One region of the Ruania alba genome, then DNA from elsewhere that is predicted to be linked to it. Evidence: predicted binding sites of a transcription regulator. Region 1 holds the regulator's gene; each other region holds the start of a gene.
What was found. The regulator LexA, encoded in region 1, represses DNA repair genes until DNA is damaged. The targets are predictions, from matches to a motif close to TCGAACANNTGTTCGA.
Positions count from the first base shown of each region.

Region 2: BLU77_RS15690 (HNH endonuclease signature motif containing protein) is a predicted target of LexA. The motif match lies at 3,278-3,293, and genes of this name have one in related genera.
Region 3: BLU77_RS02405 (HNH endonuclease signature motif containing protein) is a predicted target of LexA. The motif match lies at 3,542-3,557, and genes of this name have one in related genera.

Region 1 covers NZ_FNTX01000001.1:966,410-976,344, reverse strand. The annotation lists gene BLU77_RS04560 (aldo/keto reductase) at 1-238, shown strand, start outside; gene nrdR (transcriptional regulator NrdR) at 328-804, opposite strand; gene BLU77_RS22530 (LysM peptidoglycan-binding domain-containing protein) at 991-1,446, opposite strand; gene lexA (transcriptional repressor LexA) at 1,744-2,367, shown strand; gene BLU77_RS23040 (ATP-dependent DNA helicase) at 2,393-2,950, opposite strand; partial or broken gene BLU77_RS23035 (hypothetical protein) at 4,177-4,290, opposite strand; gene hflX (GTPase HflX) at 4,481-5,995, opposite strand; gene BLU77_RS04530 (class I SAM-dependent methyltransferase) at 6,182-6,799, shown strand; gene BLU77_RS04525 (diaminopimelate epimerase) at 6,781-7,728, opposite strand; gene miaA (tRNA (adenosine(37)-N6)-dimethylallyltransferase MiaA) at 7,758-8,693, opposite strand; gene miaB (tRNA (N6-isopentenyl adenosine(37)-C2)-methylthiotransferase MiaB) at 8,709-9,935, opposite strand, start outside.
Region 2 covers NZ_FNTX01000002.1:1,146,310-1,156,244, reverse strand. The annotation lists gene BLU77_RS15705 (alpha-L-fucosidase) at 1-438, opposite strand, end outside; gene BLU77_RS15700 (dihydrodipicolinate synthase family protein) at 607-1,524, shown strand; gene BLU77_RS15695 (MFS transporter) at 1,517-2,881, shown strand; gene BLU77_RS15690 (HNH endonuclease signature motif containing protein) at 3,345-5,030, shown strand; gene BLU77_RS15685 (sugar phosphate isomerase/epimerase family protein) at 5,289-6,170, shown strand; gene BLU77_RS15680 (J domain-containing protein) at 6,297-7,310, shown strand; gene BLU77_RS15675 (multidrug effflux MFS transporter) at 7,411-8,676, opposite strand; gene BLU77_RS15670 (OmpA family protein) at 8,773-9,935, opposite strand, start outside.
Region 3 covers NZ_FNTX01000001.1:522,496-532,430, forward strand. The annotation lists gene BLU77_RS02385 (malonic semialdehyde reductase) at 1-238, shown strand, start outside; gene BLU77_RS23010 (macrolide 2'-phosphotransferase) at 321-1,670, opposite strand; gene nudC (NAD(+) diphosphatase) at 1,774-2,718, shown strand; gene BLU77_RS02400 (mycoredoxin) at 2,725-2,985, opposite strand; gene BLU77_RS21970 (hypothetical protein) at 2,998-3,153, shown strand; gene BLU77_RS02405 (HNH endonuclease signature motif containing protein) at 3,608-5,161, shown strand; gene BLU77_RS02410 (ATP-dependent helicase) at 5,468-7,504, shown strand; gene BLU77_RS21975 (hypothetical protein) at 7,648-7,818, shown strand; gene BLU77_RS02415 (WhiB family transcriptional regulator) at 7,954-8,322, shown strand; gene BLU77_RS02420 (ThiF family adenylyltransferase) at 8,336-9,343, opposite strand; gene BLU77_RS02425 (M48 metallopeptidase family protein) at 9,444-9,935, shown strand, end outside.

The DNA.
Region 1 (9,935 bases):
CTTGACGGACCTGGCTGATGACCGGGGCCAGACCTTGGCCCAGATGGCAGTCGCGTGGGTGCTGCGGGACCCACGCATCACCACGGCCCTGGTCGGAGCCTCGAGCGTGGCCCAACTCGACGACACACTCGGTGCACTGGCACACCTCGAGTTCGGCGCGGACGAGCTCGCTGCGATCGACCGGCACGCCCAGGAGGGCGGTGTGAACATCTGGGCGGATCGCTCCAGCGACCTGTAAGGCGACCGGGCCGCTGCCGTCCACGGGAGCGCCGTGCGGCGATCGCCGTCGGTGGTCCGGGCTTCCCCTCCCGGACCACCGACGGCCGTCTAGGTGAGGGACTCGGCTTCGTCCCGTTCGGCGCGATCCTCGCGCAACGCCGTGATGGCGGCCTCGAAGTCCTCCAGAGAGCAGAAGCCCTGGTACACGCTCGCGAACCGCAGGTAGGCGACCTCGTCGAGGGCACGTAATGGGCCGAGTATCGTCAACCCGATCTCGTGCGCGTCCACCTCGGCCACACCGGTGGCACGGACGGCTTCCTCGACCTGCTGTGCGAGCAACGCGAGATCATCCTCGGAGACAGGGCGCCCCTGGCACGCCTTGCGCACACCCGAGATGATCTTGTCCCTGCTGAACGGCTCGACCGCACCCGAACGCTTCATCACGCTCAGGCTCGTCGTCTCCACCGTGGTGAATCGCCGCGAGCACTCGGGACACTGGCGGCGGCGGCGAATCGAGGCACCGTCCTCCGCGGTCCGTGAGTCCACCACGCGCGAGTCACCGTGACGGCAGAACGGACAATGCACGTCGGCGCCGATCCTTTCCTCGCGTGATGCCACCACATCTGCGGCAATCACATCAGTGTAACTACTAGATGTAGCAAAACCGTAGACACTGAGCCGCCTTCAGCGCAAGTATGTCCGACGACGGCTACTGACGGGGCCGCCGAACGCCGCTCGTCCGATGGTCAGTCACCAGAGGCGCGGGGCCGATCACCCTTCAGCCGGCACGGTGAGCTGCTGCCCGGTGTGCACGGTCGCGCCCGAAAGTCCGTTCAGCGTCATGATCTGATCGACGACCACGCGCACGTCCTGCCCGGGCTCCGCGACCTCGCTGGCAATCACCCACAGACTCTCCCCGGCCCCCACGGTGACAACCCCGACCTCCGCCGGCGGCGCCTCGTTCGCAGGGAAGGCGAGGCCGACCAACGAGCCCACCAGCACCGCACCCAGGAGTGCCAGCACCGAGAGGACGGCCCGGCCACGCATCGTGAGGCGCAACGGGGCCGCCTCGGACAGGTCACTGGTGGGACGGACAGGAGCGAGAGGAGCCTCCGGCGCACGGGGGACGGACAGCGGCTGAGGAGTGACGTCCGGGACCGCCACGAGGTGGCGGCGACGCACCGGGCTCGGACGGAACTCTGGAACAGGAAGGGCCAAGGCGCTCATCTGAGCTCTCCTCTCGGTCGGTCATGCGGGTCTAGAACACTCGTTCGTCGAACACCTGTTTCGAAGGTAGCACGCATGTGCGACAATGTCGACACGCTGGTCGAACAGATGTTTTGACGTGGCGGCCCTCCCCTCTAGGCTGGGAGAACCACTACGCCAGAGCACATCACCGACCACTGACATTGGCGTCATATCAACGCCCGAGGCCCCTTGGAGGACACCGTGAGCCGCGCGAAGTCGACCGATCCGAAGGACCGTCCCGGCCCGGACGGGCTCAGCCCGCGCCAGCGCCTGATCATGAAGTCGATCAAGCAGAGCCTCGACAAGAAGGGGTACCCACCGACGATGCGCGAGATCGGGGCCGCCGTGGGTCTCGCGAGCCCGTCCTCGGTGAAGTACCAGCTGAACATCCTCGAGCAGAAGGGGTACCTGCGCCGCGACCCGGTCTCGACCCGAGCGATCGAGATCATCAACCCGGACGACTCTCAGGAGGCGACCGCCAAACCTGGGACCTTCACCATGCACGACGGTGAGCAGAGCGACGTCTCAGCCACCTACGTGCCGGTGGTGGGCCGCATTGCCGCCGGTGGACCGATCCTGGCCGAGCAGGCGGTCGAGGATGTCTTCCCGCTCCCCCGGCAGCTCGTCGGCGAGGGTGAGCTCTTCCTGCTCAAGGTCGTCGGTGACTCGATGATCGATGCGGCAATCTGTGACGGCGACTGGGTGGTGGTCCGGCAGCAGGCGGTGGCCGAGAACGGCGAGATCGTGGCGGCGATGATCGACGGTGAGGCCACGGTGAAGACCTTCAAGCGCACGACCGACGCCCTCTGGTTGCTCCCCGCCAATGACGCCTACTCACCGATCGACGGGACCGACGCGGAGATTCTCGGCCGGGTCGTGAGCGTGCTTCGCTCGCTCTGAGTCTTCGGTCCACTCCCGGCCCGATTCAGCTTTCGGCGAGACGGGTGAGGGCGGCGCGCACCACGTGTGTGTCGGTGGTCGGCCACAGGGGCGGCAGGCTCGCGGCCAGGAAGGTTCCGTAGCGGGCCGTGCGCAGCCGTGGGTCCAGCACGGCCACCACCCCTCGGTCGGTGGTGGACCGGATGAGGCGTCCGGCGCCCTGGGCGAGGAGCAGGGCGGCGTGGGTGGCCGAGATCGCCATGAAGCCGTTCCCGCCCGACTTGCCGACCACCTCGGTGCGGGCCGCCTTGATCGGGTCGTCGGGGCGCGGGAACGGGATCCGGTCGATCAGCACCAGCCGGCACGACTGACCCGGTACATCCACGCCCTGCCACAGGGAGAGGGTGCCGAACAGGGACGCTGCCGGGTCGGCCGCGAACTCACGCACCAGCGTCGGCAGCACGTCCTCCCCCTGCAGCAGGATCGGGGTGTCCAGCCGCTCCCGCATGGCTTCCGCTGCCGCCTGCGCACCGCGGCGTGAGGAGAACAGCCCCAGCGCGCCGCCGCCGGAGGCGGTGACCAGTTCGGCGATCTCGTCCAGCACGCGCTCGTCGGTCCCGTCCCGCCCGGGGGCGGGAGGTGCTTGGCCACGTAGAGGATCCCCTGCCGTCCGTAGTCGAACGGGGAGGAGACGATCTCCGAGCGGTAGGTGCCTGCAGCCAGGCCCAGTGCGCCCGCCGTGGCATCGAACGTCCCGCCGAGCGCCAGGGTGGCCGAAGTGAGCACGGCCGACCGTCCGGCGAGCAGTTCGCCGGTGATGGGCCCGGCCACGTTCAGGGGCGCCACCATCAACCGAGATCCCTCACCCGGTCGCCGGCCGCGTTCGCACCAGAGCACGTCGACGTTCTCCCGCACCCGGTCCGAGAGCAGCCGGTCGGCCACTTCGAAGAGCACCAGGAGCGCGCTCTTGGCCATGTTGACCCCGCCGGCGTCTCCCCCGGGCTTGGTCTCGCCCTTCATCGCGCTCATCCCCTCGCGCGTGGCATCGGCGATGGTGCGCACGGCGGCAGTCAGCTCCTCGGGCAGTCCCATCCGCAGCCGTCCCTCGGGGACCTGCATGAGCAACGTGCGCAGCTCGGCAGCCGCGTCGTCCAAGGGCGCGAGCTGCACGCCACCGTGGCGTCGCGCGATCCGGGCGGTGCGTTCCACCACGGCCGCGGACAGCTCCACCGTGGCCTGCGCCGTGACTCGGTCGGAGAGCTCGTGCGCCTCGTCCACCAGGAGGATCTCGTGCTCGGGCAGCACCTTCGGCGAGCCGGAGGCGGCGATACCGAGCATGGCGTGATTGGTCACCACGAGGTCCGCCTCGCGGGCGGTGGCACGTGCGTGCTCGGGGAAGCACTCGGCGAGCAGCGGGCACTTCTGGCCGAGGCATTCCATCGAGGTGATCGAGACCTGCCGCCACGCGCGGTCGCTCACGCCGGGCACGAGGTCGTCCCTGTCCCCGGTGTCGGTCTCTTCGGCCCATTCCCGCAGCCGCACCACCTGGGCGCCGAGGGAGGCGTCCTCGGCCTGCTCGCCCGGGTGCTCCTCAGCCGCCGACGGCGCAGCCTCGCTCGCCGAGAACAGCGCACCTTCGTCGTCGGGCGGGTACCCACCGGCGAGCTTGTGCTTGCACACGTAGTTGTGCCATCCCTTGAGGAGGGCTACTTCCGGTGGTCGGGGCAGGCGCTCGGCGAGGATGTCGGCCACCAGTGGGAGGTCATGCCCGATCACCTGACGCTGCAGCGCCAGCGTGGCGGTGGAGACGATCGCTCGTTGCCCCCGGTTGACGGCGTGCATGAGGGTGGGTACCAGGTACGCGAGCGACTTTCCGGTACCGGTCCCGGCCTGCACCAGCAGGTGCGCACCGTCGTCGAGCGTGTCGGCCACGGTCCTGGCCATCTGGTGCTGCCCCTCACGCCGCGACCCACCCATCGAGGCCACGACCGCGTCAAGGACGTCGTCGATCGGATGGTCGTCCGCCTCGGCGGCGGTGGGAGCGTCGGCAGGCACCCGACGACGTTAGCGCGTCCGCACCCCTGGTGCGGGCAACGCGCCCCGGGATGTGGACGCCCGTGCGCGAGGAGCTCTGTTAGCCGGACCTGCGGTGCTCGGCGGAACCGAGATCGTTGGCGAGTGCCTCGTCCACCCGGGCCACCAGGCGCGTGCCCTCGGCGAGGTGGTCGATGCTGATCACCTCGCCGGAGGTGTGCGCCCGGTGCAGCAGGTCACCGCGGGAGTAGGGCACCACGAGGTCCACATCCACGGCGGGCCGGGGCAGCAGTTCGGCGATGCGCTCCTGCAGCTCGGCCAGACCCGCGCCGGTACGCGCGGAGACGGCGATCGCGCCTGGTTCACGGGTGCGCAGCCGTGCGATCGTCTCGGGCTCGGCGAGGTCGGCCTTGTTCAGGGCGATGATCTCCGGGATGTCCTTGACACCGTCGATGTCGCGCAGCACGTCCCGCACGGCGGTGAGCTGCCCCTCGGGGTCCGGGTGGGAGGCGTCGACCACGTGCAGGATCACATCGGACTCGCCCACCTCCTCGAGCGTGGAGCGGAACGCCTCGACGAGCTGGGTGGGCAGGTTGCGGACAAATCCCACGGTGTCGGCCAACGTGTAGAGCCGGCCGTCCTGCGTCTCCGCCCGCCGGACCGTGGGGTCCAGGGTGGCGAAGAGCGCGTTCTGCACAAGCACGCCGGCACCGGTGAGGCGGTTCAGCAGCGAGGACTTCCCCGCGTTGGTGTACCCGGCGATCGCCACCGACGGGACGGCCCCGGTCCTGCGCGAGCTGCGCCGGGCAGCGCGGCCGGGTGCCATTTGGGTGATCTGACGGCGCAACTTCGCCATCCGGGTACGAATCCGGCGCCGGTCCAGCTCGATCTTCGTCTCACCAGGACCACGGGAGCCGATTCCCTCACCGCCGGCGGCACGACCACCAGCCTGCCGGGACATCGACTCACCCCACCCACGCAGACGCGGGAGCAGGTACTCAAGCTGGGCAAGCTCCACCTGAGCCTTGCCCTCCCGGGACTTGGCGTGCTGAGCGAAGATGTCGAGGATCAGCGCGGTCCGGTCGATGACCTTGACCTTGATGACATCCTCCAACGCGCGCCGCTGCGACGGGGCGAGTTCGGAGTCGACGATCACAGTGTCAGCGCCGGTGCTCTTCACGACCGCTGCGAGCTCTTCCGCCTTGCCCGAGCCGATGTAGGTGCCGGGGTCGGGTGCGGAGCGGCGCTGCAGCATGCCATCGAGCACCTCCGAGCCGGCCGTCTCGGCCAGAGCGGCGAGCTCCCGGAGCGAGACCTCCGCGTTCTCGGCGGTCCCTCGGGTCCACAGGCCGACCAGCACCACACGCTCCAGCCGCAGCTGGCGGTATTCGACCTCGGTGACGTCTTCGAGCTCGGTGGACAGTCCGGCGACCCTGCGCAGCGCGGCACGTTCGTCCAGGTCGAGCTGGTCGCCGTCGTGGGAAGTGTGCTCGTCCTCGCCGGTCTGGATGGCCGTTCCCGCCCTCGCCAGGATTCGGGCGACGACGTCCTGGGCTCGGTCCTCGGTGGAGGCTTCGGGCTCTTCGGGCGTCGTACGGGCGGAAGGTGCGGTCATGGTGTCCTCTCGAGCGGGAATGATGATCCACGATCCCACGCACCGCACATCGGTTCCAAGGGATTTCACCCAGAGCACAGGCCGCACTCGTGCCACGTCGAGTGCGCGCGATCTCGGCCATATCTCAGCACGTGAGCGAGATGCACCGCACTCGCGCAGGTGGGGGCGGCGCTAGGGTGGGCGGTCGTGAGTCACTACTTCACCTCCCCGGAGGGTCCTGCCCGACGGCGGACGCTCACCGTGACCCTGCGTGGCACCCGGGTGGACGTCCAGGTGGACCGGGGCGTCTTCTCCGGGGACCGGCTGGACCCTGGCACCAGGGTGCTGCTGGATACCGTGGGCGAGCCTCCGCCGTCGGGAAATCTGCTCGACCTGGGATGCGGCTGGGGCCCGATCTCCCTGGCGCTGGCGCAGGCCAGCCCGGCCGCTCGGGTGCTGGCTGTGGACGTGAACGAGCGTGCCCTGGAACTCACCCGGGAGAACGCCGCTGCGGCCGGTCTTGCCCTGGAGGCGTGGGAGCCGGCTGCGCTGCTGGAAACGGAATCTCAGCTGCGGCTGGATGCGCTCTGGTCGAACCCGCCGATCCGGATCGGGAAGGCGGCGCTGCACGAGATCCTGCGCACATGGCTACCGCGGCTGCGTCCCGGCGCGCAGGCTCACCTGGTGGTGCAGAAGAACCTGGGCTCGGACTCGCTGCAGCGGTGGATTGCAGAGACGCTCGAGATGGACGTGGTCCGGCTGACGAGCGTGAAGGGCTATCGGGTGCTTGTGGTCACCGGCGCCCATCAGAGCAGCGAGATCTGACCAACCAGCTCGGCCGGTCCGGCGAGCTCCACGTGCTGCTCCGCCAGCATCCGCACCCGGAGCGCCCCGCCGGGCACCAGCACCTGCCACTCGTCGGGCGCGCCGGCGCCGAACCAGGTGCGTACCGCGAGCGCAGCCGCGCAGGCGCCGGTGCCGCAGGAGAGCGTCTCCCCCACGCCACGTTCGTGCACCCGCATCCGGACCACACCGATGCGTCGCGTGGTGGGCGGCCCGTCCGGAGCAGCGGCGTGATACTCCTCGATCTCCCGCTCGCCGAGCGGCATCACGAACTCCACGTTGGTGCCGTGCTCCGGCGCCGGGTCCACCCCGGGGGCGTGGGTCAGGTCCAGCTCGTCGAGCTCCTCGGGTGCTTCCACCGCCACCACCGTGTGCGGGTTCGGCAGTTCCAGGCGCAGGCCCGGGCGCTGCTCGGACAGCCCGTGCACCACCACGGAGACGTCGAATCCCTCGCTGAGTGCCTCCGGCCCACCGGGTGCGGACCAGACCCCCATGTCGACGGCGTAGTCCTCACCCTCGCGGCGCACCTGCAGGACCCCGGCGCGGGTCGCGACCGGGATGGTGCCACCGTCGGGCAGGTCGATCAGTTCTTCACGGCGCAGGAAGGCGGTGAAGACGCGGATGCCGTTGCCGCACATCTCGGCGAGCGAGCCGTCCGCGTTGCGGTAGTCCATGAACCACTGGGCCCCGGCCGCCGACCCGGCGGCCATGTGCTGCTCGGGTGCCTGGGCGATGGGAACGGCCCGGATCACGCCGTCGGCGCCGAGCCCGGTGTGCCGGTCGGTGAGGGAGGCGACCTGGGCGTCGGTCAGGTCGTGCGCACTGTCCGGGTCCGCCCAGAGCAGGAAGTCGTTCCCGGTGCCGTGACCCTTGATCAGGGTGCGCGGCAGGGCGGGTGGGTCGGCCGCCATGGCGGGCTCAGTTGCGGTCGTCGTCTCACTCACCCCACGAGCGTACGTGCCCGCGCGAGCAGCTCCTGCCGGTCCCGGGTGTGGGAGGGGTCGAGCCAGGTGAGGCGCGGGTCGCGACGGAACCACTTGCGCTGCCGCCTGGCAAGCTGCCGGGTGGCCAGCGCCGTACTCTCGATCGCGTCGGCCTCGGTGATCTCACCGCGGAGCCAGGCGATGGCCTGGGCATAGCCGACGGCGCGGGAGGCGGTACGCCCCTCCTCCAGGCCCTCGTCGAGGAGAAGCTCGGTCTCGGCGGCCAGGCCGTCAGCGAACATCTGCTGCGCCCGCCACTCGATCCGGGCATCGAGCTCATCGGCGGGCAGGTCGAGGCCGATCTGGGTGGCGGGAATCTCGTAGGTGTGGTCGGGCAGGTTGGCCGAGAACGGACGTCCGGTGATCTCGATGACCTCCAGGGCGCGCACGATCCGGCGAGTGTTGGCCCGGTCGATCCGCGCCGCGGCCTCCGGGTCGCGCCGGGCGAGCTCCTCGTGCAGCAGGCCAGGGCCCTCTGCGGCGGCGCGTTCCTCCCAGGCGGCGCGCACGTCGGGGTCGGTACCGGGGAAATCGATTCGGTCCAGCAGGGCTCGCACGTACAGGCCGGAACCGCCGACCACCACGACGGCGCAGCCTCGCTCCCGGCACGCCCGCAGGTCCGCGCGGGCGTGGGATTGATAGGTGGCGACGCTGGCCTCCTCGGTCACCTCCAGCACGTCGAGCTGGTGGTGCGCGATCCCGCGGCGCTGGTGCACAGACAGTTTCGCGGTGCCGATGTCCATGCCGCGGTAGAGCTGCATGGCGTCGGCGTTGATGATCTCTGCGTCCAGCGCCGCGGCGAGGTCGAGCGCGAGGTCGGACTTCCCGGTGGCGGTGGGGCCGACCACGGCCACCACGGGCGGCTCTTCGGCATCGCGGACAGGGGACGGCACGAACTCTGGCACCGCTCAGCGCCGGAGCGAGGGCATACCGAGGGTGACCGGTCCACCTGCAGCAGCTGCGCCGTCGGGCCCTCCAGCAGGGGCGTGGCTGTGGCCGCCCTCCTTCCGCGCCTGCCACGCGTCCCCGGCACGAGTGCGGCGCACCGCGAAGGTGCCGCCGTCCAGACCGGAATCAGCGATCAGGTGGTACGGCGCGGAGCGAGTCACGGTGGCGGTGACCATGTCACCGGGGCGGGGGCGCTCGGCCTCCGGGAGGTGGGCCACGTGCTCGGGGAGCCCGACGTGCACGAGGCGGTTGTCCTCGGCACGGCCGGACAGGCGCTGCGTCGCGGTGTCCTTGCGCCCTTCACTCTCGGAGATCAGCACGTCCACGGTGCGGCCCACCTGCGCGGCGTTCTCCTCCTCGCAGATCCGTTCCTGCAGGGCGTCCAGCCGGCGATACCGTTCGGCCACAACATCGGCAGGCACCTGATCGGGCAGGTCGGCGGCGGGCGTGCCCGGGCGCGGGGAGTACTGGAAGGTGAACGCGCTGGAGAAGCGGGAGGCCTCGACGACGTCCAGGGTGGCCTGGAAGTCCTCCTCGGTCTCCCCGGGGAAGCCGACGATGATGTCGGTGGTGATGGCGGCGTGCGGAATCGCCTCGCGGACCCGGTCCAGGATGCCGAGGAACTTCGCGCTGCGGTAGGAGCGGCGCATCGCGCGCAGCACCCGGTCGGAGCCGGACTGCAGCGGCATGTGCAGCTGCGGCATCACGTTCGGGGTGTCGGCCATGGCGTCGATCACGTCGTCGGTGAAGGCGGCCGGGTGCGGGGAGGTGAACCGGATGCGTTCCAGGCCCTCGATCCGGCCGGTGGCGCGCAGCAGCTTGGCGAAGGCGCCACGGTCGCCGAAGCCCACGCCGTAGGAGTTGACGTTCTGGCCGAGCAGGGTCACCTCGATGGCCCCCTGCGCGACGACGGCCTCTACCTCGGCGAGGACGTCGCCAGGACGGCGGTCGCGTTCTTTCCCGCGCAGGTGCGGCACGATGCAGAACGTGCAGGTGTTGTTGCACCCCACCGAGATGGACACCCATGCCGCGTAGGCGCTCTCCCGCCGGGTGGGCAGCGTGGAGGGGAAGGTCTTCAGCGACTCCTCCAGCTCCACCTGCGCCGTCTCGTTGTGCCGGGCACGTTCCAGCATCGCGGGCAGCACGTCGATGTTGTGGGTGCCGAAGACGACGTCCACCCAGGGGGC
Region 2 (9,935 bases), on a different contig from region 1:
GTACAGACCCACCCGGATCCCCTCGGCGCGCATGGCATCCACGTACTCCCGAGTCAGGTCCCGGCCTGACGGGGTGCTCGCGACTGAGAAGTCCGAGTGAGCCGAGCGGAACATCGCATACCCAGCGTGGTGGCGCGCGGTGAAGACCGCATACGTAGCACCGGCCTCGCGAAGCAGCCGTGCGAGTGCCGGGGCGTCCCACTCTGTGGGGTCAAAAGTGGCCGCGCTGGACTGGTACTTCTCGACGGAGACGTGTTGCTCGGGCACAGACGTGGTCGGGATCCCCGCGCCACCCACCAGCGGCCAGGAGATCTCCAGGCCCTGCTGACTGGCGTGGTCCCAGTGGATGAAGACGCCGAATCCCGCACCGGTGAACCACTCCCCACCCGGGATCTGGCTGACGGCCCTGCTCAGTGCTGCAGTGCTGGTGTCACTCACGACGTTGACGCCTCTCTTCGTTGAGCCTCTTTCCTATAGGATAGATGCTACGGGATCTGAGAACAAGATGGGAAGACATGACGGAGCCAGCCAGACTCCGGCAATCCCACCGCCATCGACCATCAGTGCAGCCCGGATAAAGTGGCTGGGAGACAAGGAGGCCACCACATCGCCTGCACAGGACTGAGCGCGTTTCCCCTCACCCCGATGCGTGACGACGCCGTGGACGAGCGCGCGTTCGCTGCCCAGGTCGCTCGGGTGGCGGCGTCGGGCGTCGACTCGATCGGCGCGCTGGGGTCGACCGGCGTGTACCCCTATCTGAGCCGCGCCGAACGGGCGCGGGTGGCCCGGGTGACCGTGGAGCATGCCGACGGCGTCCCGGTGATCGTCGGCGTCGGATCGTTGCGGACCTCGCACGTGCTGGAGCATGTCGATGACGCCGTGGAGGCAGGTGCCGCGGCAGTGCTGCTGCCCGCGATGTCCTACCACCCGCTCACCGATGACGACGTGATTGGGCTCGTGGAGACGGTTGCGGCGCACAGCCCGGCGCCGGTGATCGTCTACGACAACCCGGGAACGACACACATCACCTTCACGCAAGAGCTGTATGCGCGGGTGGCACGCGTGCCAGGGGTGGTGTCGATCAAGATTCCCGGGGTACCGACCGAGCCGGCGGCGGCGCGTGAGCACGTCGCGACGATCCGTGGTGCGGTGAGTGAGGACGTCACCATCGGCGTCTCCGGCGACCCGTTCGCCACGGCCGGGCTCGCCGCCGGGTGCGACGCCTGGTACTCGGTGATCGCCGGCACCGTGCCCGAGGTGGCGGTACGACTGGCACGCCCGGCGCTGGCAGGCAACGCTGCGGAGGCCGATGCCGAGAACGCGCGGCTGGCACCATTGTGGCAGCTGTTCACCGAGATGGGAGGCAGCATCCGGGTGATCGCCGCCATCGCCGAACTGCTCGGGATTGCCGAGCAGCCGTGCCTCCCGCTCCCGATCCGCGGGCTGGACGGGGAGCAACGACGGCGGGTGGCGGCGGTGCTCGAGACGCTCGACCATGCGGCGGAGCCCGACCGGGATGAGTGAGGCGCGCCCGGGTGAGGGGCACCCGAGTGGCTCGCCGCCCGAGCAGGGCAGGTCGCCGTCCGACGGTGACGCACAGGGCGCGGCGCCTCCCGGGGCCACCCCTCCACCGACGACCACCTCGCGGGTGGCGCTCGCACGGTGGCTCACCTCCTACGCCAGCTTTGCCGTCCCGCAGGCTGCCGCACCGATCGCGTTCGCCCTCGTGGCGCTGCCACTGACTGGGACCGCAGACAGCGGTGCCGCCATGGTCCTGGCGATGACCGCCGCCCAGGTGATCGGCGCGGTACCGGTCACTCGGATCACTCGCAGGATCGGGACGACCACCTCGGTGCGATTGTTGGTGGCGATCCGGACCGTCGCGCTCGTCGCGGTGGCCCTGCTGGCGCACCTGGCGGCACCTTTCCCGTGGCTGGTGGCAGCTGCGGCTGCGGCCGGACTGGTCAGCGGTGCGGCCTACGGTCATCTACGGACGACGCTCAATCATGTGGTTCAGCCCTGGCGGCTGCCGCGCGCACTCGGGATCGCGGCGACCATGAACGAGGTGGTGTTCGTGAGCGCTCCGGCGCTCGCCTCGCTGCTCGGCTCGATCTCCGCACCAGCCGCGGTGCTCGCGCTGGCTGTGCTCGGGGCGGGGTCGTTCGTGCTCGTACCGCGGGTCGCGTCGGCGGCACCATCGACGCCGAAGTCGGCGCAGGAGATCTCGGCGACCGCCGCAGCGTGGTCAACAGTCAGCTCGGAGACTGCTGCAGACGCTACTCCGACCGAGGCGGCCGCACCTACCCGGCGGAGACCGGCAAGTCTGATCACGCCCGAGATCGCCCTGTGGTTGCTGTGCGCCACCGCCGGGTCCGCAGCGGTGGCGGGGATCGAGGTGGGCGCCGTGTCCCTAGCCATCCGCTTCGGGCTCACTCCGGCGGCCGGCTTCCTTTTCGCTACGACGCTCTGCCTGGCCTCGGTCGCCGGCGGCATCTGGGTGAGCGCCCGGAACAGGACATCGCCCGCGGTCACCGTGGTGGTGCAGTTGCTGGTGACGACGGTCGGCACCCTGCTGATCGCCGTTGGTCCGGCGTTGTGGACGACGCTGCTCGGTGCGGTGCTGGTCGGGGCACTCCTGGCTCCACTCGGAACGCACTACTCGCTGACCCTCGATCGCCTAGCGCCCGAGCCTCGACGGGCGGAAGTCTTCGCACTGCTGCGCACCGCGCAATCACTCGGGATCATCGCGGTGAGCGGGCTGCTCACCCTCACCTCACTCCCGGTAGCACTGGCCGGGTCAAGCGTGTTGATGGCGGTGGCCACCCTCGCGGCCGCGAGCGGACTCTGGCGGTCCAGGAGGCTTTCCGCGTATCGCCCCTGAGGTGGTGGGAGCGGCGGGTCACCCCACCGCGCATCCATGGCGGGTGTCACCCGGACGGGTACCGAGGCCTAGCCACCCGACGGAACCTATGGCCGCGCCACCCGGACGGCACCTGTGGCCGCGTTAGCCAGCCGGTCACCGGTGGGCGGGCACCGGGACCAACCGCCCGGCACGCTCAATGGGTGGACTACTCGTCTCACTTCCTGGCAACCCCGCCCTTTGCGAGGCGCTGCCGAGACCGCGTGCTCCAGGGGCGTATCTGTGGACAACCGTGGTCGAGCGCAACGTTGTGCGGCATCCACCCGCGGCTGTCCACAACCGCACACGCGATGCACCATTGTCCACAAGTAGGACGCGGATTTTTCCGCGTAATACCAACGAAAAATGTTGCTCTACACGCACGCCCGTTCTAGGCTGAGAGCACGCCCCAACCACACATCACACACCGCTGAGGAGGTGCCCGGTGACCACCACGATCGACACCCACCCGGGCACCGAGCCGACCGACACCATCACGGTCGTCAGTGCCCCGGAGCCGACCAGCAACACGGGCACCAGCACCAGCGACAGCTGGATCGACACCGGCCGAGCTGGCGACCGTGATGGCCAGGGCACCCGTCCCACCGCCAGCACGACGAGTGAGGTGGCGGCTGCGCAGGTCGAGCACCGCCTGGACCAGATCACCGCCGAGCTGGACGCGCTCGTGCAGATCGACCTGCAGGAGCTCGCCTCCGACCGGCTGACCGGACTGGTCGACCAGGTCGAGAGCGTCGAACGACGCCTGCACGCCTTCACCCACCAACTGGCCACCACCATCGAGGCTGACGGCACGTGGGCCCTGACCGGCTACCGCAGCCTGCCTACCTGGTGGGCGGGCCACACGCGCCGCCGCCTCGGCCCCACCCGCACCCGGATCCGCACCGCCACCCTGCTACGCGACCACCTCCCCCTCACCCAGGCAGCACTCGCAGCCGGCACGATCAGCGACGATCACGCCACCCTCCTCGCTCACCACGCCACCAGGACACCCGTCCTGATCAGCCAGCTCACCGACCCCGACATTGGCGAAGCATTCCTCGTCCGCCAAGCCACCCTGCTGGGTGCCGACCAGTTCCGCCGCGCCCTCCAAGCCTGGGCCATCCGCGCCGACCCCGAAGCCGCTGACCGCAACTGGGTCGCCGACGCGGACAAACAACACCTCTTCGTCTCCGAAACCCTCGACGGCTACGCCCTCAACGGCTGGCTCACCCCCGAGAACGGCCACGCCCTCAGGATCGCCCTCGAAGCCATCGTCGGCGTTCCCGACACCAGCGACGACCGCAGCCCCTCCCAACGCCTGGCCGACGCGCTGATCACCCTCACCCACCTCACCCTGGACTCCGGAACGCTGCAGCCCGGTGCTCGAATCCGGCCGCACACCACCGTCACCGTCGACGCCCACACGCTCCACCGCTTGGTCACCGACCACACCAGCGGCACCAACGAGGAACACCACCGCCGCAACGACACGAACCTCGCAGGTAGCACAGGCGACCCCGCCGATTCGGGCTGCAGCGCACGCCCACCGACCGGCCCCGGCCCTGGCGCCGAGACTGGCGCGGGTACTAGCGCCGGTACCGGCACTCGCACCAGTGAGGTGCCCGACGGCACCACCATCGCCACCCGGATCGACTACACCGCCATGACGGGTACCGAGCCCGCCATGCTCGATGACGGCACCCCACTGAGCCCCGCGCAACTCGCCCATCTCGTGTGCGGCTCCGAGTTCACCCGCGTCATCTTCGACCCCGAGGGCCAACCGCTCGACGTCGGACGGGCCCAGCGGCTACACACCCGCGCACAGGCCACCGCCATCGTCGCCCGCGACAAGCACTGCGCCTACCCCGGATGCACCGCACCACCAGGCTGGGGCGAGATCCACCACAGCATCTGGTGGTCCCGCGGCGGACACACCAACACCCACCACGGCATCCTGCTCTGCCGGTGGCACCACCGGGTGGTCCACCAACGCCAGATCGCCATCACCAGACACCACGACCACTGGCACTTCACCCGAGCAGGCGGACATCCCATCAGCTACCGCCACCCACCGCCCTGCGAACAGCCCCACTGGGACCCACCACCGCGAGAACCAGCCCTGCTCGAGTGAAAGCGTTCCCGACCGACCGGCGCGCACCGATGTGTCATGACGTGTCACGGTTCCCGGTGACCGCTGACGGTGCGAGCGGGCCCGTCCTCGGCCGGCGCGCAGTTCTGGCCGAACTGGCGCTCCAAGCCCCCTTCGTCGTCCCGATCTGCACCAGGACCGACACCGCGACCCCACCACCCGGTCCAACTCTCTGAGCACGCCGACACCACCAGCCCATTCCCCAGGCAACACCCAGCCGCCAGGGCTACCCTGACTCGCATGACCGAGGAAGCGACGCGGGACGAGCCCTCCACGAGTTCACCCCGGATCCCCGTCACCCTCTCCAGCGTGAGCGTGTATCCGCGCAAGACGCCGTACGCCTTCGAGATCGCCGCCGAGCTCGGCTACGACGGGCTGGAGCTGATGGTCTGGTCCGACCCGACCAGCCAGGACGTGAAACATCTGCGGCGCCTCGTCCAGCGTTACGACCTCCCGGTCCGGAGCGTGCATGCGCCCACGATCCTGCTCTCCCGCCGGGTGTGGGGCTCGTCTCCCCGAGGCAAGCTGGACCGCACCGCCGACCTCGCACGCGAGCTCGGCGCGAGCACGGTGGTCGTGCACCCGCCATTCCGCTGGCAGTACCGCTACGCCCGGGGCTTCGCCGAGCACGTCCACGAGGTGAACGCCGAACCGGACCTGACGATCGCCGTCGAGAACATGTACCCCTGGCGCGGCGGCAAACGGGAGATGAAGGCTTACCTTCCCGGCTGGGACCCGACGGAGCACGACTACGACCAGGTGACCCTGGACGTCTCCCACGCCGCCGTGGCGCGGCAGAACAGCCTCGACCTGCTCGACGTCTTCGCCGACCGGCTGGCACACGTGCACCTGGCGGACGGGACGGCGTCGATGATGGATGAGCACCTCGTACCCGGCCGGGGCGACCAGCCGTGCGCCGACCTGCTCGGTGAGCTCACCCGGCGAGGCTTCGCCGGGGACGTGGTGATCGAGATCCAGACCCGCCGCGCCCGCACAGCCGCCGAGCGGGTGGCCGACCTGCAGGCCTCACTCACCTTCGCCCGCACGTACCTCGACCCGGCCCACCAGGTGGACTACACCCCTCCACCCGGGCCGCACCACCGGCACCTGGACGCCTGGTGAGCTGAGGGAATCTAGCCACGGCCGAGCCACACGTTCTCGCACAGCAACTGCCCCGAACCGCTACTTGGCGCGGGTACCGTGGGTGCAGCACGCTCTCCTGCCTCCCACCGAAAGACTCCTGCTCAGGTGACCGACGCGCTCCCCGGCGGCACGCCGTACGAGATCCTCGGGGTGCCCCGCGACGCACCCGCCGAGACGCTCCGGCGTGCCTACCGCCGTCGGTTGCGGGAGACGCACCCTGATACCGGCGGCAGCGCCGACGGGTTCCATCAGGTGCAGCAGGCGTGGGAGCTGGTGGGCACACCCGCGGCACGTCGCGCCTATGACGCGCGCTCGGCGCGCACCACCCGCCCCACGGACCGGTCCAGGAGCGCCTCGCCCGCTCCGTCGGCGAGCACGCCCGACGACGGCCCTCGGGTCTGGACGGCGGGGCGCACCTCGGGCGAGGCTCGCCCCCGCCCGAAGGCCCGTAGCCACGGACACCCCGGCGGATGGTCCCGAGAGCGGTACCTGACCCTGTTACGCGAATGGGTGGGCCGCGGGGTGGACATCCCCGATCCGTACGACGCCACCTTGGTCGCCCGTGCCCCGCGGGAGATCCGGCACGCCCTCGCCGATGCGCGTGCGGAGGAGGCCACCGCCCGGGAGCTCGCCACCTTGGGCTCGGCGTTCACGATCTGGCACGACGTCGCCACTGCTCGCGGTCACGAGGGGTGGAGCCGCGACGCCGGTGCCCCCCGGACCGACCCGGCCAAGCTCGACCATGTGATCCTGGGCCCGACCGGGCTGATCGTCGCGCAGTCGGAGGACTGGGGAGCGCCCGTGCGGCGCAAGGGCAAGGAGCTGGTCAGCGAGGGGCTCGCTGCCGGGGAGCGGCCGGTCAAGGCACTCACCCGGCGCGCTCGGGTCACCCGCAGCTGGGGCGTACGACACTCGGCGCTGCTGCTGGTGCTCGAGGACTCTCAGCTCGAGGCCATGGCCGTCCCGCTGGGCGGCAGCCGCGGGGTACCCCGGTTCGCGATCCGCCGCAGCGCCCTCGCGGGCACGCTCACCGTCGGCCTGCCCGGTGTGCCGATCGTTGCTGAGGACCAGATCTTCGACCAGCGCACCCGGCTGCACCAGGCGATTCGGTTCGCGTGAGCCCACGGCCGGCCCCGTCTACCCCGTCTGCCGAGGAAGAAGCGAGCGTCGGCGACGAACCTCACCGCCAGTGCGGTCAATCTCGCTCACTCAGTGAGATTTAGGCGAGATCGCGCGCACTCGCTGCGGCATAGGAGGCCGGGATCGCGGGCGGAACAGGATGACGCCACTGCCTGCGCACCGCCACCAGCAACAGCGCCGAGATGGTCATGACGCCGACCATCACCCCGGCCATCGCCTGGGCGGTCCCGCCGAGCAGCCCGCTCACCGGGGAGACCAGGGCACCGAGCACGAAACCCATCGCCCCGTTCAGGGCGGCGGCCGACCCGGCCCGGTGGCCGTTGTGCTCCAGCACGATCGCGGGCACTGACGGCATCACGAAACCCACGGTGCCCAGGGTCGGCACGAGCAGCGCCAGCAACAGCCAGAACCCTTCCCCCTCGGCCACCACCAGGGTCACCACGAACAGGGCCAGGGTAAGCAGCCAGCCCACGGTGATGGCCGCCGTCACGATCCGTTCCGGACGCATCCGCCGTACCAGCGCACCGTTGATCTGCGAACCCGCGGTGACGGCCAGCGCACCGGCACCGAAGATGTAGCCGAACTGGCTCTCGGTGAGCCCGAAGCCCTCCTGGAACACAAACGTGGAGGAGGAGACGTAGGTGAACATCGCCCCCATCGCGAAGGCGCCCATCAGTACCGCTCCGATGAAGGACCAGTCGGTGAGCAGCGACCGGTAGGAGGCGAGCGCGGCACCGATCCCGCTGCTCCGGCGGCGCTCCCGCGGCAACGACTCCTTGAGGAACACCCACGCCACGACCAGCATCAGTACCCCGAACACGGCGAGCACCCCGAACATCATGCGCCAGCTGCCGAAGCGCAGAATCTGGGCACCGAGCGTCGGCGCCAGGATCGGGGCCACGCCCACCACCAGCATCAGCCGGGAGATCACCGTGCCGATGCCCATCCCGCCGAACCGGTCCCGCACGACGGCCAGCGCGAGCACCATGCCGGCGCCGCCGGTGAGGCCCTGCACCACCCGCAGGAGGGTCAGCGCCTCCACGTTCTGCACGCCGATGATCGCGAGCGAGGAGAGCACGTACACCGCCAGCGCGATCAGCAACGGCCGGCGCCGGCCGTAGGAGTCCGAGAGCGAGCCGATCACCAGCTGCCCCACCGCGAGGCCGGCCAGGGTGGCCGTCATCGTCAGCTGCACCTTCGCCGGGGAGGTGTCCAGATCGGTGACGATCTGCGGGAAGGCAGCGAGGTACAGGTCGATGGTCAACGGGCCGATGGCGACCAGCGCGGACAGCAGCAGCACGAAGCCGAACCCGAGGCGCTCCCGGGTCGGCGCAGGGAAACTCATAACGGCGGCAACACCGGCCCCGCCGCCCCTGTTCCCCTCCCAGCGAAATCCGACGTCGATCTGGCTGTGGCATGGGTCACAGTGGATGGCGCGCTGCTACTCGATGGCGATATCGGTGAGCCGCCACGCCTCGTCGTGGGGGTTCACGAGCTGAACGGTCACGGTGTCCTGCACGGCCAGTCCGGCGGGGTAGATCAGCACCGAGGTCCGGGTGTCTCCGCCGTCCAGCCGGGAGAAGGTGGCCAGGTCCGTCAGAGGCACGACGGCGTCCGGTTGCGCAGGTGAGGCCCCGTGCAGTGCCGGGATGGTTGCCGTGCTGCCGTTCATGACGGCGACCCCCGCCATCGTGCGCAACGTGTCCAGCCCCGCGGGGCCGGCGAACGTTCCTTGGTACACGGCCGGGCCGGCCACGGAGTCGACCGCATCGTCGGTGGCGGTGGTGTGCAGCTCCACCACCAGGTGGTCGTCCACGATCCTGGCGGTGGGCGCCTGGATCAGGAAGCTGCGGTTGCCCACCTCCCACTCGATGCCCTCGGCACCGGTGGCCTCCAGTCCCTCGAACTCGATCGGTTCGGTGGCCTCGACCACCTCGGCGGAGGCGGGTGTCTCCACGACGAGCTCCACCCGTCGGTTCGCGGCTCGGCCGCTCGAGGAGGAGTTGTCCGCCACCGGTTCGGTCTCGCCACGTCCGGACACCTCGAGCGGATAGACCTCGGTGTCGATCAGGTCTTCCAGCGTCTCGGCGACGGCCGCGGCCCGCCGTTCGGAGAGGTCCTGATTGTGCGCATCGGAGTCCCGGTTGTCGGTGTGGCCGATCACCTGGACGGGTCCGGGCTCGCGCTCCTGCACGTCTGCGGCGGCTGTCTCGATCACCGCGAGCGCGTCGTCTGTGAGTTCGGCGGAGTCCACGTCGAAGAGCACGTCTGAGCCGAGTGCGATAGTCAGGGACTGGTCGCTGCGCTCGGTGCGGGTGGTGGTGACCATGTCCACCGAGAACTCCGAGAGCGAGGCCACGTCGGCGGAGGCGACGTCGTCGATCGGGAGTTCCTCGTCGCCACCGGCGGCGGGCACCTCGGCGTCGATGACCGGGATGTCTTCCACCAGCCCGCCCTGGGGGACGAACAGCGTGAGCGCATCGGCACCGGGATCGCCGTAGAGCACCTGCAGGCGTTCCGAGCCGTCGGCGTTCTCGGCGGAGACAAAGATCGTCTCGTCACTGGCGTCGAGGGCGGGTGCGACGGCCTCCTCGTCGGGCAGGT
Region 3 (9,935 bases), 440 kb from region 1:
GATGGCGCGGACGAACGCGCTGCTGCAGGCTGGTTACCTCATCGTCGGCCTGCGCGCGGCAGGTCTGGCCACAGGACCGATGAACGGGATGGACGCTGAGGGGATCGATGCCGAGTTCTTCGCCGAGAGCGGGTGGCGTTCGTTCATGGTGATCAACGTGTCCCAACGGGACGGCGCCAGCACGACGCGCCCGCGCGCTCCACGCCTCGAGTTCGCCGATGCTGCCATGACGGTGTGAAGAATCGACTGATCTGCGCGCGCGGTCGCCGCATAGGGCAGATGCGGCGCTGAGCCCCGTCATACGTGCTCAGGACAGTGGCTTAGGTCAGTGGCGGGAGTTGCGCCGTCGGGGTCTCATCGTCCCCGCGGCGGAACGGGCGGTCCTGCCCGACGCGGATCTCCTCGCCGGTGAGCGCATGGGCGTCGGCGGCCGGGGTCTCACCGGCATGGTCCTCGGGGTGCTCTGCAGGCGAGGCAGCCGACTCGCGCAGACGGCGGAGCTCGGGGTGATCGGCCGTCTCGTTGTCGTCGCCGGTCAGGACCCCGGGGCGGTGGGACCGCTCCGGACCCGATGCGTGCTCGTCGGTGACGGGCTCGTGGCCAGCCCGGTACTCGTCGGTGCCGGGCTCGTCGTCAGCGTCGTACTCGTGGTTGGCCGGGTACTCGTCGGCACCGTCCTCGTCTTCTGACTCGCTCGACTCATTGGACCAGTCAGCCATCACCGGCTCGGTGCGGCCGATCGGTCCGGCATCGGCCACGTCGTCGGCGAGCTGGCTGAGCATCGTGATCGCTTCGTCGACCACCTGGCCATCCCGCACCCGGACCCCGTGCATCAGCCAGCGCACCACCGCGAGCTCACCGGCGAGGACGGCACGGTCGGCCAGGTGCTCGTCGGCGGTCTCGGTGCGGGCCAGGGCGTAGGCCTCCAGGATCGAATCGAGCGATTCCTCCGGTGCGCTGGAGAGCAACCAGGCGAGGTCGTCGGCAGGGTCGGCCACCCGGGCGTCGGACCAGTCCAGCACACCGGTGACCGCGTCATCAGCCACCAGCACATGCTCGGCGGCGAGATCGCCGTGCACCGGGGTGGCACGGAACCGCCAGAGCGCCACGTCCTCCAGCGCGTGCTCCCACCGCCGCAGCAGCGCGGCCGGTACGTAGCCGGTGGCCGCGGCCTCGTCCACCTCGGCGAGTCGCCGGCGGCGGTAGGAGTCGGCGTCGTAGGCCGGTAGCCCCACCTCGGCGAGGGTAGCGCCGTCGATCTCGTGCAGCGAGGCGATCGCCCGCCCCACCTGGGCGGCCAGGCCCGGGCCATGCGCGAGCCGGTCCACGGCCAGCGGCTGGCCCAGCAGCTCCGGGTAGACCATCGCCCGGCCACCCTCGGGCAGCGGGGCGAACCCGGCGGGTCGAGGGACGTCGAACCGCAGCGCACCGGAGTCCACGGCAGCCCCGAGGACCCCGAGCAGCGCCACCTCGGCCTCGAGGGCGGCACCGGCAGATGCCCGGCGCGGGGCGCGGACGATCCAGCGCCGCCTCGCGGAGTCCAGCACACCGACCACGTCGAAGTCGGCACCGGGATTGCGCGGTGGGCGTGTGGCGATCACGTCCATGCCGGGGATCGCCACGGTGGCGAGCGCAGCGAGGGCGAGCGGAGAGCGGGAGGTCTCGGGCACATGCTCACGGTATGCCCCGCCTGCCCCACGAGCCGGGCGCTCGCCCGGCGCGTCCACCGATCGCCCGGCTCGGCCGGTTCGCGGAATGTGTCAGGCTGACGAGGTGGACTCCGACCTGCTGCCCTTGTCCCGGCCCGGCGTGGATCGTGACGCTCACCGCCGGAACCATCCCGACCTGATCGAGGAGCTGCGCGCATCCTCGTCCACTCGGGTGGTGCACGTCAGCGACGGACGCGTGGCCGCTGACCAGGCCACGACCAGCGGGGCCGACCAGCCCCGATTGCGCTGGCACGACCCGGTTCCCGCGGACGCGCTCTGGATCTACCTGGGCCGCGACGAGGATGCTGACTACCTCGCGGCGATCACCAGCGAGCAGGCCACGACCGGGCTCGCGCGCGGGATGGACGATCCGCAGGGGGCCGTCACCTCGGCCGAGCTCCGCATGCTCACCTTGCGCGACATCGGCTGGATGCTCTCCGGAGCGGAGGCCGGTCTGGCGGCAACCGCGCTCGCGCTGGCCAACTGGCACGCCACGCACGGCTTCTGCCCGCGCTGCGGTGCGGCTACTGACGTGGTGGAATCGGGGTGGGTCCGACGGTGCCCGGACGACGGCTCGCAGCACTTCCCGCGCACCGACCCTGCGGTGATCATGGCCATCACCGACCCGGAGGATCGACTGTTGCTGGGCCACGCGGCGCACTGGCCGGAGGGTCAGTTCTCGGTGCCGGCGGGCTTCGTCGAACCGGGGGAGTCGCTCGAGAGTGCCGTGCGACGCGAGGTGCTCGAGGAGACCGCCGTCCGAGTGCACGAGGTGACCTACGCCGCGAGCCAGCCGTGGCCGTTCCCCGCCTCGTTGATGTTGGGCTTTCGTGGACGCACCGATGATCGTGAGGCAACCCCCGACGGCGTAGAGGTCACCGCCGCACGGTTCGTCACCCGGGAGCAGATCGCCGAGGAGTGGCGCACCGGTCAGACTCGGTTGCCACGGCCCACCTCGATCGCCTGCAGTTTGATCGAGGAGTGGTACGGGCAGCCGCTGCCGCGTTGAGCAGGTTCAGCTGAGCCGGGCTTTGACGTCCGCCAGGGACGGGTTCGTCGCCGCGGACCCGTCTGGGAACACGACGGTCGGAACTGTCTGGTTGCCGCCGTTGACCTGCTCCACGTATGCGGCAGCCTCGGGCGCTTCCTCGATGTTGACCTCGGTGAACGGAATTCCGGCGCTGTCCAGCTGTCCCTTCAGCCGCCGGCAGTAGCCGCACCAGGTGGTGCTGTAGATGGTGATGCTGCCGGCCTCGGGGAGTGCGGTCGTGCTCACGGGGTCCTCCAGATGATCGAGATCGATGACGGCGGCCGGTCGCCTCGGGCGTTCGGCCTCGCCGCGTGCAACGCCTGCGATCAGCTCACTGTTCCCGGGGCCACGGACGCATGGTTGCCGTCACGTCGATACGTCGAGCGCACCCCGTTGGCAGGTCGGCACTGCTGATCGCGTCCTACTGGTACCTCGGCACTGCTGATTGTGCCCCGCTGGTACTCCGGCGCGGCTGAGGCAAGTGCAGCGCCGAGACTCGGCGCGACTGGGAGCAGGGCGCAGCGGCCAGTGCATGGACGTGTTCTACACCCCCGAGGCTCAGCAGGGCTGGGACTGGGGCATCCGTGGGCGTGGTGAATGGCGCTGGTTTGCACTCCGGCACACCCTCGATCTCCTGTCGTCCAACCACGCATCGAGTGCGCTGCGATGCGGGTTTGTCCACAGATGTGGGTCCGATGCCCCTTCCCGGGGCGCCTTGTCCACAGGCGCATACCCGATGCACCTTCATCCACAGGTAGAGGCGGACTTTTCGTTGCAATACCAACGATTACTCTTGACTGAGGCGAACAACAGTTCTAGACTGTGAGGTAGGAAACAGGGCAGGATTCGGGACCGTGAGGAGGCGGGGATGAGCACCACGACCCACCTGGGCACCACCCCCGCCGAGGCTGTCCGGGACCTGCTGAGCGAACACCTGACCGAGACCGATGCGCCCGGGAAGTTGGCCGTGGTCACCGCCCTGTTGGATGACGTCCTCGAGACGGACCTGCCCGGGCTGCCTTCCGCGGTGCTGCCTGAGCTGGTGGGTGGGGTGGAGCAGGCGCGACGCCGGTTGGACGCCCTCACCACCGCCACCGTCAGTGCGGTCGAAGCCGATGGGACGTGGGCTGTGTCAGGGGCACGCACGATGGCGTCCTGGTGGGCCAACGCCACCGGGACTCACGGGGGTAAAGCCCGTGGCCAGGTGCACCTGTCCCGCACCCTGCGCGACCACCTCCCCGCCACCACCATGGCCCTTCGTGCCGGGGTGATCAGCGGCGACCATGCCGCCGCGTTGGCCAGGCACGCCACCACCACCGACACCTTGCGGGAACGGTTGAGTCACCCCGACGTGGGTGAGGACTTCCTCGTGGCTCAGGCGCGGGTGTTGGATGCGGACTCCTTCACCCGATTGGTGAAAACCTGGGCGGTGCGGGCTGACCCGGAGGCGGCGGAGCGGAACTGGCGTGAGGACTCCGCCAAAGAGCACCTCTTCGTCTCGGCCACCACCGCCGGGCGCCGCGTGGATGGGTGGCTCGATGACACCAACGGTCACATCGTGGAGCAAGCCTTCGCCGCCGTCACCGGTGTGCCCGCCGCTGATGATGAACGCACCCCGTCCCAGCGCAACGCCCACGCCCTGATCACCCTCGCCCAGCACGTCCTCGACAGTGGCCAGTTCCAACCCACAGCCCGGGTCCGCCCCCACCTCCTCGTCCACGTCCCCGCCGACACCCTGCACCGCCTGACCACCACACCCACCCCCATCCCAGACCACCGGCGCCCCCGCTGCACCTGCGCAAGCGAGGCGGGCCCACTCGAGACCGCACTGCCGGGTCTGGACCACACGGCTGGTCACGCGCCGGGGTGCCCGGCCGACCCGGCCGCCCCGGTGATCAGCTCAACCATCGACCACGAACACCTGGTCGGCGCAGAACCCGCGACCCTGGCTGATGGCACCCCGATCAGCCACGCCGAACTCGCCCACCTGACCTGTGATGCCGAGTTCACCCGCATCATCCTCAACCCGGCGGGTCAGGTACTGGATGTGGGCCGGGCGCAACGCCTGCACACTGCCGCCCAGACCAAAGCGATCTGGGCCCGCGACCACCACTGCCAATACCCAGGGTGCACCGCACCACCAGGATTGGGCGAGATCCACCACAGCACCTGGTGGTCCCGCGGCGGCCACACCAACACCCACCACGGCATCCTGCTCTGCTGGTACCACCACCGCCTGGTCCACCAGCGCGATATCACCATCACCCGACACCACGACCACTGGCACTTCACCACACCCAGCGGCCACCCCATCAACTACCACCACCCACCACCCTGCGAACAACCAGCCATCCCACCCGAGGAACCAGAACCACCGGCACCACCGGGACCACCGGGACCACCCGTCATCCCACGGGAATAAAGCCACCCCACGGGATGGCCCGGACGCGCACGCGCACGCTCGAGGACTACGCCCGCCACGAGGAAGGGCGGCACCAGGAGCGGCACGAGCGCGCGCCGAAGCGCGCTCATCTCTCAGCACCCGCGAGTGCCCAGGAGCGCAGCCATGCCCAGTCAAGGCCACCGGTCACCACCGGCGTGAGACTCACGCTCCGCACGATCCGCAAATCTCCACGCCGTCATCAGGAACCGAAACTCGACACAGTCCAGGAGAGCAGGGTGTGGACACGCCAGAGCGATGTCGGCCCCGGCTGCGACAATCGAGTCGATGTCTGCCGATCAGCTTCTCGATGCGCTCGACCCCGATCAACGCGCTGTCGCCGAACAGCTCACCGGTCCGGTGTGTGTGCTCGCTGGTGCCGGTACCGGGAAGACCCGCGCGGTGACCTACCGGATCGCCCACGGGGTGCACGTCGGCGCGTACAACCCGCAGACCGTTCTCGCCGTCACGTTCACTGCGCGGGCGGCGGGGGAGATGCGCACCCGGTTGCGAGACCTGGGTGTCGGTGGGGTGCAGGCCCGCACCTTCCACGCCGCCGCGCTGCGCCAGCTCTCCTACTTCTGGCCCAGCGCGATCGGCGGCGGTGTGCCACGCATCGCCGAGCACAAGGCGCCGTTGATCGGTGAAGCTGCCGGCCGTCTCGGGCTGTCGGTGGACCGGCTCGCCATCCGTGACCTCGCGGCAGAGGTGGAGTGGGCGAAGGTCTCCATGATCACTCCGGATGACTACCCGCGAGCCTCGGCCGCCTCGGACCGCAGCGGTGTGGCCGGCTTCGATCCGACCACCATCGCCCGGCTGCTCTCGGTGTACGAGGACGCCAAGACCGACCGCAATGTCATCGATTTCGAGGACGTCCTCCTGCTCACGGTCGGCATTCTCTCCGAACGTCCGGACGTGGCTGACACCGTGCGGCGCCAGTACCGCCATTTCGTGGTGGACGAGTTCCAGGACGTCTCGCCGTTGCAGCACCGGTTGCTCGAGCTGTGGCTCGGCGGCAGGGACGACCTGTGCGTGGTGGGTGACGCCGCCCAGACCATCTACTCCTTCACTGGCGCCACCGCTCGCTATCTGACGGAGTTTCCCCGCACGTACCCGGAGGCGACTGTGGTTCGCCTGGTGCGCGACTACCGCTCCACCCCACAGGTGGTCTCTCTGGCCAACGCCCTGCTCGCGCGGGCCGGTCGCTACCGGTCGGCTGCGTCAGTTGAACTGCAGGCGCAGCGTCCCTCCGGTCCGGCGGTCAGGTTCGAGGCGCACGACGATGCTGAGTCCGAGGCGACCGCCGTTGCGGCACGAGCGGCCGAACTGATCCGTAGTGGCGTGTCGGCCAGTGAGATCGCCGTCCTCTACCGCACGAACGCCCAGTCCGAAGCCTACGAGCAGGCGCTCAGCCAGGCTGGGATCGGCTATCTGGTTCGTGGCGGAGAACGCTTCTTCTCCCGCAAAGAGGTCCGGGACGCGATCGTGTTGCTGCGCGGGGCGGTCCGTAGCCAAGGGGAGTCCACCCTTCCGGAGGTCGTACGCGACGTGCTCACCAGCGCCGGATGGGCGCCCGAGCCGCCGGCCGCACGTGGCGCCGTGCGCGAGCGGTGGGAGTCGCTGAACGCGCTGGTGCAGCTCGCCGACGACCTTCACCACACCCGGGGGGCCGATCTGGCGCAACTGGTGGCCGAGCTGGGGGAGCGGTCCGCCGCCCAGCACGCTCCCACGGTCGACGGCGTCACGCTTGCCTCGCTGCACGCCGCGAAAGGGCTGGAGTGGGACGCGGTGTTCCTGGTGGGAGCCAGCGACGGGCTCCTACCGATCTCGATGGCCGAAACCGATGAGGCGGTCGCGGAGGAACGGCGCCTGTTGTACGTGGGCATCACCCGTGCCCGCGAGCACCTGCAGATCTCCTACGCCCGGTCGCGCAACGCCGGAGGCCGCGGCACCCGCCGTCCTTCCCGATTCCTCGACGGAATCTGGCCCTCGGACGAGCGACCGCCCCGCCGGCGGCGCAGCAAGGGGGCGCGGGCGGAGGCGTTGGCATCCTCCATCGCGGAGGAGGACGCCGACCCGGAGGTGTTCGAACGCTTGCGCGCCTGGCGTGCGCAGACTGCGCAGGAACTCGATCGCCCGGCGTTCACCGTGCTGCACGACAGCACCCTCGTCGCGATCGCTGCGGCGCAGCCCACTCACTTGCGTCAACTGGCCATCCTGCGCGGGATCGGCCCCACCAAGATCGAGGCATATGGCGCCCAGATCCTGGCCGTCGTCCGCGGTGAAGAGCTCACCGAAGGTGCCCGCTCAGACACTCCTGTATGAGCGATGAGAAAAAACTTCGAAAAAAAGTTTGGACCACGGCCGGAGTCGTCATAGGCTGAATCCCGTTCCGAGACAGATGCGAGCCGTCGCCTAGCCAGCGAGACACGGTTCCTGAGCCGAAGGAGGTGGAAAGCGCAGTGGATATGAAGAACCAGATCAGCCCGTCGACGATCGGCGTGCGACTGAGCGACCTGCGCACGTTCACCTTCGTGCGCCCGCGCTCCGTCGCCGGCCTGATCGGCGTGGCGATCACCGGCTCCGGTGATCCCGCTACCGGCGGCAACACCCCCGGCTCCGCCCCGGAACTGCTCTGACAGCACCACTCCTGTAGCAGTTCAGGTCGCGGAGCCCCTCACGGGTCCGCGACCTCATTTGTGTGTGAGCCACAGCTCCACCGAGTGATGACGGACCTCTCCGGCTCATCACCCACCATGCCTCAGGAGCATCTCGTGCAGTACACCTCAGTTCTCGACCAACTCACCCGCGGGGGGTCGGCGACTGGCTGGAGCTTCCCGTCCTCGTCGATCGACCTCACCGCCGTCGACGATCAACCCCTGCCCTGCCAGGACACCACCACCCAAGACCTCTGGTTCGCTGAGCGGACCGACGAGATCGAGCGGGCCAAAGCACTCTGCACCGAGTGCCCGCTCAGGGCCGAGTGCCTGGCCGGAGCCCTCGAACGGCGCGAGCCGTGGGGTGTCTGGGGTGGTGAGGTCTTCGTCGACGGTCAGGTCGTCGCCCGCAAGCGCGGACGCGGCCGCCCCCGCAAGAATGACCCGTACGCGCCGGCCGCCTCACGCAGCAGTTCCGCTGCGTGAGGCGCGTCGCCGCCTACGCGCTGACCGGCTCGATCAGCGCCGTCACCGTGCACCCGCACTCCGGGTGCGGTCCCCACCTGCGTACCTCCGGCACCGGTTGCCACGCCGTCACCTCGAGCGTGGCGCCCTCCGACGCCACTGCCCGACCATCCACGACGGCCAGCAGTTGCTGGGCGGCTAAGGCAGCGCCTGACCAGGCCAGACTCGTCTCCGTTCCGCGCGGCCTCGTGGCACGAGCGGCGGCCTGTGTCGCGACCGCGGGCCATCGCGGATCGAGCATGCACCGGTACAGGTCCAGGCACCGGGTACATGCGCCTAGTCCAGGACGCACCATCGGCCCGACCGTGACCGACAGTTCACCGCTGAGGACGCTCAGGTGCGGGACGTCCTCACGCATCAGGTCCCGCACCGCCACCGGGTCCACCACGCTCTGGTGCACGAGCACCACCAGGTCGGGACGTGTCGCCTCGGGTGTGCTCACCCGGACCCGAGGTGCCGCGGTCCGTAGTATCGGCAGGGCAGCCCGCAGCCGCGAGTGACCCACGTCTGCCGGACGGAACAGCCCGGGTGAGACATCGTGCTCGGTCACCGTGGCATCGTCCCGGAGCACGAGGGTCCCCACACCCGCCTCCGCGGCGATCAGAGCGGTCTGCAGCCCCAGCCGGTCGAGCCCGCGGATCTCCACCACCGCCGTGGCACGGTCAGCGTGGCACTCGATCCCGACGCTGGCGGCACGGTCCCAGTAGCGCCTGTCCGGCCCGTCCTCACCGCCCACCCGCTCAGTCAACAGGTCCGCGTCCTTCAGCCGACCGATCAACTCCCGCACCTGTGCCGCGCTCATCCCCAAGCGGTTCCCGCGCTCGCGCAGCATCGATACGTCGTAGACGCGCGATGCGTGCTCGAGCAGCGCCTGAGCGTTCTCGCTCAGCCCGTCCAGCACCACCGCGCACCGTGGGTCCAGGCCGAGCTGGCTCGTCCCGGGCTCACGCCAATACACCTCATATCCAGGTCGGACTCGCATCTCGCCTCCTCGCGGCGAGCGTGGCACATCGTGGGCTGCCGTCGCCGGGACTCTCCGAGGGCCTGTGGATAACCCGGCCGACCTGTGCCACGCTGTCGCTGTGAGCGCATTGGAGGCGGCCCGCGAGGTGGACGGGGAGACCGTTGTGGTGCGGCGCAGCGCCCGACGGCGCAAGACCGTCTCCGCGTTCCGTGAGGACGGCTGCACCGTGGTGTCCATCCCGAGCAGGTTCAGCCGCGCGGAGGAGGAGCACTGGGTGCGCCGGATGCTTGCCCGCTTGGCCGCCTCGGAAGGGCGGCGTTGTCCGGACGCCGATGCGTTGACTGCGCGCGCGCAGGAACTGGCTGCCCGGTACCTCGACGAACGGGCCGCTCCGACCACCGTGACCTGGGTCAGCAACCAGGGCTCACGGTGGGGGTCGTGCACTCCGGCCAGCGGCACCATCCGGATCTCCGACCGCGTGCAGGGAATGCCCGGCTGGGTTCTTGACTACGTCCTGTTGCACGAGCTCGCGCACCTCATCGAGCCTGGCCATGACGAGAACTTCTGGGCTCTCGTGAAGCGCTATCCGCAGACGGAGCGGGCCCGTGGT